DNA from 3 places in the Streptomyces sp. BBFR25 genome. Region 1 is predicted to be linked to each of the others. Evidence: riboswitches for the same ligand, from Rfam matches in the RefSeq annotation. Region 1 holds a riboswitch; each other region holds the start of a gene.

What was found. Region 1 has a riboswitch for cyclic di-AMP ahead of ACGH52_RS28780 (M23 family metallopeptidase). Riboswitches for the same ligand answer to the same signal wherever they lie in the genome.
Positions count from the first base shown of each region.
Region 2: it holds a riboswitch for cyclic di-AMP, as region 1 does, so the genes downstream of both, ACGH52_RS06720 (C40 family peptidase) here and ACGH52_RS28780 (M23 family metallopeptidase) in region 1, are expected to answer to the same signal.
Region 3: it holds a riboswitch for cyclic di-AMP, as region 1 does, so the genes downstream of both, ACGH52_RS18370 (M23 family metallopeptidase) here and ACGH52_RS28780 (M23 family metallopeptidase) in region 1, are expected to answer to the same signal.

Region 1 covers NZ_CP172447.1:6,304,138-6,306,387, forward strand. Annotated here, with positions in the region: gene ACGH52_RS28775 (pitrilysin family protein) at 1-878, shown strand, start outside; cyclic di-AMP (ydaO/yuaA leader) riboswitch at 1,070-1,234, shown strand; gene ACGH52_RS28780 (M23 family metallopeptidase) at 1,247-2,011, shown strand; gene ACGH52_RS28785 (GntR family transcriptional regulator) at 2,142-2,250, shown strand, end outside.
Region 2 covers NZ_CP172447.1:1,512,589-1,514,838, forward strand. Annotated here, with positions in the region: gene ACGH52_RS06710 (ATP-dependent Clp protease proteolytic subunit) at 1-322, shown strand, start outside; gene ACGH52_RS06715 (hypothetical protein) at 330-638, shown strand; cyclic di-AMP (ydaO/yuaA leader) riboswitch at 1,016-1,149, shown strand; gene ACGH52_RS06720 (C40 family peptidase) at 1,153-1,626, shown strand; gene ACGH52_RS06725 (ATP-binding protein) at 1,597-2,109, opposite strand.
Region 3 covers NZ_CP172447.1:4,057,161-4,059,410, reverse strand. Annotated here, with positions in the region: gene ACGH52_RS18375 (PP2C family protein-serine/threonine phosphatase) at 1-636, shown strand, start outside; cyclic di-AMP (ydaO/yuaA leader) riboswitch at 861-1,017, shown strand; gene ACGH52_RS18370 (M23 family metallopeptidase) at 1,029-2,072, shown strand; gene ACGH52_RS18365 (aldo/keto reductase) at 2,210-2,250, shown strand, end outside.

The DNA.
Region 1 (2,250 bases):
TCCCGGCCGGCTCGCGCATGTCGCGCCCGCGCCAGGGCACCGAGGAGACGGTCGAGGCCATCGACTCGGCGGCCGTACGCGCCTTCTACGAGCGGCACGTGCGCCCCGCCACGGCCACCGCGGTGGTCGTCGGCGACCTCACCGGCGTCGACCTGGACGCGCTGCTCGGCGACACCCTGGGCGCCTGGACCGGCTCGGCCGCCGAGCCGCGCCCCGTCCCCCCGGTGACCGCCGACGACCGCGGCCGGGTCGTCATCGTGGACCGTCCCGGCGCCGTCCAGACGCAGCTGCTGATCGGCCGCACCGGCGCCGACCGGCACGACCGCGTGTGGCCCGCGCAGGTGCTCGGCACGTACTGCCTCGGCGGCACCCTCACCTCGCGCCTGGACCGCGTCCTGCGCGAGGAGAAGGGCTACACCTACGGCGTACGGGCGTTCGGCCAGGTCCTGCGGTCCGCGCCGGACGGCACGGGCGCCGCGATGCTCGCCATCAGCGGGTCCGTCGACACCCCCAACACCGGTCCCGCCCTGGAGGACCTGTGGACGGTGCTGCGCAAGCTCGCCGCGGAGGGGCTCACCGACGCCGAGCGTGACGTGGCCGTGCAGAACCTGGTGGGCGTGGCGCCGCTGAAGTACGAGACGGCGGCGGCCGTGGCCGACACGCTGGCCGACCAGGTCGAGCAGCACCTGTCCGACGACTTCCAGGCCACCCTCTACCGCCAACTGGCCGCCACGGGCACCGTGGAGGCCACCGCGGCGGTCGTGAACGCCTTCCCGGTGGACCGCCTCGTGACGGTCCTCGTCGGCGACGCTGCGCAGATCAAGGAGCCCGTCGAGGCCCTCGGCATCGGCGAAGTCACCGTGGTGTCGGCCGAGTAGCGGCACGCGCGTGCGGTGGCCCTGGTGACCGGAGTGTCACCAGGGCCGCCGTTTGTCCGGATTGGGGGAGTGGTTGCCCGTCTGCCCTGTGGCGTGCGCTACAAAACGCCTGTTGCGTTTGAGAATTGAACGCAGCCGCGTTTAGCGTCTTCCGGGCTGTTCGTCAGGCAGTGCGCCGCACCCGCGGCACCGGACAGCCATCGCCGAGTCCCCGTACGGCGCGAGCCAGGGGAGCCGGGGACCCAACGCAGTCCCTGGGGTGAATCGGACGCCCGCGCGCACCGCGAGGGGGTCCGTAGGAGACCTTCCACCTCCGAACCCGTCAGCTAACCCGGTAGGCGAGAGGGAAGGAAAGGACAAGCCTCTACATGGCGTTCACGCGCGCCCCCGGGAAGCACCGCCGTCCCAGCCGGGTGCACCGCACCACCGCCCGCGCGGCGGGAGTCGCGGCCCTCGCCACCACCGGCGTCGTCGGCACCCTCGCCGCTCCGGCGCTCGCCGCCGAGCCCGCGGTGGAGCAGAGCGGACTCACCCCGGTCGTCGCCATCGGCGACTCCATAGCCGACGAGATCGACGCCCAGGCCCTCGCCCAGCAGCAGGCGGCCGCGGACGCCGCCGCCCGCGAGGCGGCCCGGGAAGCGGCCCGCGAGCGGGCGGCCGAGGCGGCCAAGGAGGCGCGCGAGGCCAAGGAGCGCGCCGCGCGGGAGGCGGAGCGCAAGCGCCTCAACACCTTCGTCGCGCCGATCACCGCCTCGTACGTCTCCACCGCCTACCAGGCCGGCAGCTCCCTGTGGTCCTCCGGCAGCCACACCGGCATCGACTTCCACGCCTCCAGCGGTACGACCGTGCACGCCGTGGGCGTCGGCACCGTCGTCGAGGCCGGCTGGGGCGGGGCGTACGGCAACCAGGTCGTGATCAGGATGCACGACGGCACGTACACGCAGTACGGGCACCTGTCGTCCATCGGCGTCTCGGTCGGCCAGTCGGTCGAGCCCGGCCAGCAGATCGGCCTCTCCGGCGCCACCGGCAACGTCACCGGGCCGCATCTGCACTTCGAGGCCCGTACGAGCCCCGAGTACGGCTCGGACATGGATCCCGTCGCCTACCTCCGTTCCCACGGCGTGAACGTCTGACGCAGGCGTCGTCCGAAAGCCCCGGCTTCCCGAGCCGGGGCTTTTCGCATTTAATATCGCTTGATCGGTCCGGGGTCGTGCCACACACGTCGATCGTCGGCATTTCACGGGGGTCAAGGGGAGGTCGCTCATGCGTATTCCGGCGCATTCGGTGTGCACGGCGATCCGGGACGACATCGTCACCGGCGTACACGGTCGCGGGAGCCGGCTCACCGAGGAACTCCTCGCCCGCCGCTACG
Region 2 (2,250 bases), 4.8 Mb from region 1:
CGCCGCGGTGCTGCTGGCGGCGGGCACCCCCGGCAAGCGCGCCGTCCTGCCCGGCGCCCGGGTGGTGATCCACCAGCCGGTGCTCACCGAACCGGTGGAGGGGCAGGCGAGCGACCTGGTCGTCCACGCCGACGAATTGCTCCGCGTCCGCGCCCGCCTGGAGGAGATCCTGGTACGCCACACGGGCCGCAGCCCCGAACAGGTGAGCGCGGACATCGAGCGGGAAACGGTCCTCGACGCCCAACAGGCGCTGGAGTACGGCCTGGTGGACCGGATCGTGCCCGCCCGCAGGACCCCGCCCACCGCACCCGGCGCGAGGTGAGCCGTCCGTGCTGCCACCCGAGTTGCCCCCGCTGCCGGCCCTGACCCGCGCCGAGGCCGAGGTCATCGACCGCTTCCTGGACGTCGTCGATCTGCTCGGGCGCATCAACCCCGGGCGGGACGGCGACACCTACGGCGGCCTGCGGGCCGCTCAGGCGCTGGTGGGCAAGGCGGCGGCGCTGCGTGACGCGCTGGCGCTGATGCACCGGCGCGGCGAGACCCAGGTGCACGCCGCCACCCTCGCCCGGGCGCTGCGCGTACTGGACGGGGAACGCCGGACGGCGCGGGTCTGCCTTCCGCCGCGCTCCGGGAGTTGAGGAAGCCCGCGTCGAAACGGACCAAACGGCGTACCCCCTTTCGGCGTAGGGACACCTCCGATTGCTGACCGGCCGAAGTTGCGGCGCCCCGCGTCCAGCCGGTCCCCCGCACCGCTCCGCCGCTGGTCCCGGCGCCGCCGCCGTGCCCGGCGGCCCGTCGAACACGAAGGGGCGACCCGAACGGGTGAGTGGGATGTAACAACACAAAGGGCACGTTCCGTTGGGATTTTCCCTTCGGGCGGGACAGGATCCGTCACGACGACAAGCCCCCGCCGCCGCGGCGGGGCGGTCCGGGCGGACGCCGAGTCCTGCCGCCGTCCGGACGACCGGTCGCGAGGAAGTGGATCGGCAGGAGTGGAGGACCCGAGCACGACGGGTCGCCGGCACGGCCGCCTCCGCGAGAGGTGCCGGACCGAGCGGTCCTTGGGGTGAAGCCGCACTCGTGCGGCCGGGCAACTTCGCCAGCCCGAATCCGACAGGTCATCCTTCACAGGCGGCTGACGAAGGGTTGCGCATGTCCGCGCTCAATCGTGTCCCGTCGCTGATGGCTCGTGCCGGTACGGCCTCGGCCCTCACCCTCGCCGCCGTGGGCGGCTCCGTCGTGGTCCCCGGTGCCGCCTCCGAGGCGGCCGCGGCGAGCCATGCGACGAAGGCCCTCAAGATCGCCGCTTCCAAGCAGGGCTCCCCGTACCGCTGGGGCGCCATCGGACCCCATCGGTTCGACTGCTCCGGCCTGACGCTGTACTCGTTCAAGAAGGCCGGCAAGAAGCTGCCACGCACCGCGGCACAGCAGTACAACAAGACCCGCCACATCTCCGCCAAGAAACGCAAGGTGGGTGACCTCGTGTTCTTCCACTCCGGTCGGAGCGTCTACCACGTGGGCATCTACGCCGGGAAGGGCAGACTCTGGCACGCCCCGAAGACCGGGGACGTGGTGCGGCTGCAGAAGATCTGGACCTCAAGCGTCTGGTACGGCCGGGTCAAGTAGCCCGCCCGCGGGAGTGACGGCGTTCTGCCCCGCCGTCACTCCCGCGGGTGCCTCCGGCCCGCTCGGGGGTGACCAGGGCAGCTCGATGGAGACGGTCTTGCCCCCCTCGCGCGTGGGCCGGACCCTCAGCCTGCCGCCGCACTCGGCGGTCAGCCAGCGGATGATCACCATGCCCCGCCCGTTGTCCTGCTGAACGGCGGCGGGCAGCCGCTTGGGGAAGCGCGGGTGGCTGTCGGTGACGCCGAGACGCAGCCGCTCGTCGCGGTCGAGGACGAGGTCCACCGTGAAGGTGGGCGACTGCCCGAACGTGTGCTGGACCGCGTTGGTCGCCAGTTCGGAGACGATGAGCCGCACGGTCTCGGACAGGTCGGCGTCGAGCGGCAACCCCCATTCCGCCAGGGTGCCGACCACATAGGTCCGCGCGGCGGCCACCGAGGCGGGATCGCTCGGCAGAGTGACGGATGCTTCCAGATGGTCTGCCATGGCGACGTCGTCCCTTTCTCACGGGACCGCAGGCCCGACACGGAGCGGATGGTTCGAGTACGGTCCCGGACTGGTGCTTCGCCGCCAGACTGCCATCACCGGACCCGTGAAGGGCGGCGATCCACCAAGATATGCATATAT
Region 3 (2,250 bases), 2.2 Mb from region 1:
GACAGTGCCCGCGGCGTCCGGCTCATCGTCGGGGACGTGCGCGGCAAGGGCATGGGCGCGGTGGCCGCCGTCGCCGTCGTGATCGGCGCCTTCCGGGAGGCCGCAGAGCAGGAGGCGACGCTGGAGGCGGTGGCGCAGCGCCTGGAGCGGGCGCTTGCGCGCGAGGGCACCCGGCGGGACGGACTGGACGCCTTCGAGGGCTTCACCACCGCCGTACTCGCCGAACTCCCGCACGGCGACGGGACGGTCCGCATCGTCAACCGCGGCCATCCACCGCCCCTGCTGCTCTACGCCGACGGCACCCTCGGCCCGCTGCCCGCCCGCGAGTCGGCGCTGCCGCTCGGCATGGGCGAGCTGGGCGTGTGGCCCGACCGGGCGGAGGAGGTCGCCTTCCCCGGTGGGGCCACGCTGCTGCTCTACACCGACGGGCTGACCGAAGCCCGGGACGTGAAGGGCGAGTTCTACGATCCGCAGACACGGCTGGCCGGCCGGGTCTTCCGGCATCCGGCGACCCTGCTCGACATCCTCGCCGAGGATGTGCGCCGGCACTCCGGGGGCGGCATGGCCGACGACATGGCGCTGCTCGCCGTACGGCGGCCCCGGCGCGGCGATCATGATCATTGTCACGAGCCGTGACGGCGCGAACCCCCTCCGCATAACAACTGACACACCGTCAGAAGAACGTGGCGTGAAGGGGAATACTGAGGCGGGGTCAACTCGCCCGGTTTTCACCGATCGTGAGGCGTACGTCCCGGCCGTTCTCGTTAACGATCAAGAGGAACGGCTTGGAATCAGAGCCCCGCGTCTATTAACGTTCGATAACGCAGCGCGGTCGTCCCAGCCGTCACAGAAGGCGGCTCCGTGCGCACGCGCCGAATCCCGCAAGGGAACCGGGGAACCACCACATTGGGGTGAATCGGGCGTATGCCGCCGTGTCCGCACGGTCGGCGCACACCCGTAGGAGACCTTCCTGCTCCGAACCCGTCAGCTAACCCGGTAGGCGAAAGGAAGGAAAGGAGTACGCCCACGTGGCGTCCAACCGGCCTGCCCCCGAGGCCCCGCTCGTGCCCACCGGGCACGGCACCGACACCTTCGGCTACGACGCCCCCCGCGCCGAAGAGGGTCCCTGGGAGGAGTGGAATCCCACCGCGGAGTCCATCCGCCCCGTACGCGGCCGGCACCGCGTAGCCAAGCAGCGCGGCGGGCTCGCCCGCAGCTCCACCGTCCTCGGCGTCGGTGTCATAGCCGCCGTCGGCGCGGGCGGCATGGCCAGCGCGCAGACCGGCAAGCCGCCGGTGTCCATCTCCATGCCTGACCTGCCGAACGTCGGCTCACTGCTTCCCGGCGACGACGAGACGCCGGAGCCCGAGGGCTCCGCCACCCCGCTCAGCGGCATCACCCAGGCCGTCGCCGCCGACAGCGCGGAGGGCGCCGGCACCGCCGACGCCGGTGAGTCGCTGCGGGCCCGGATCATGGCGCAGGCCGAGCAGCAGCAGTCGCAGGTCGAGGCCAAGGCCGCCGCCGAGGCCCAGGCCGCCGCCGAGAAGAAGGCCGCGGAAGCCGCCGCCAAGGCGGAGAAGGAAGCCAAGGAGAAGGCCGCCGCCGCCAAGAAGAAGGCGGAGGAGGAGGCCGCGAAGAAGGCCGAGGCCGAGCGGCTCGCGAAGCTGGCCAAGCAGTACACGCTGCCGACCTCCTCGTACACGATCTCCTCCACGTTCAACCAGGCAGGCTCCCTGTGGGCCTCCGGCCACCACACCGGCCTCGACTTCGCCGCCCCCACGGGCACGCTGCTCAAGGCGGTGCACAGCGGCACGATCACGTCGGCCGGCTGGGACGGCTCGTACGGCTACAAGACCGTGCTCACCCTCGACGACGGCACCGAGCTCTGGTACGCGCACCAGTCCTCCATCAGCGTCAGCGTCGGCCAGAAGGTCACCACCGGTGACGTCATCGGCCGCGTCGGCGCCACCGGCAACGTCACCGGCGCCCACCTCCACCTGGAGGTGCACACCGCCGGCGGCTCGGGCCTCGACCCGATGGCCTGGCTGCAGAGCAAGGGCCTCACCCCCTGAGCCACCCCGCACCTTGACGCGCCCCGCCGGACACCGGCGGTCCTGACGGCAACCCCCCGACGTCAGGGCTGCCGGTTTGCGGGGTTTTTGCGTGTGCGCCGGAATGGCGTGCTCCGGTGCGGTCGTTGACTCACTACATGACTTCTCTGCGCAAACTCGGCTCCTCCGACCTCGAGGT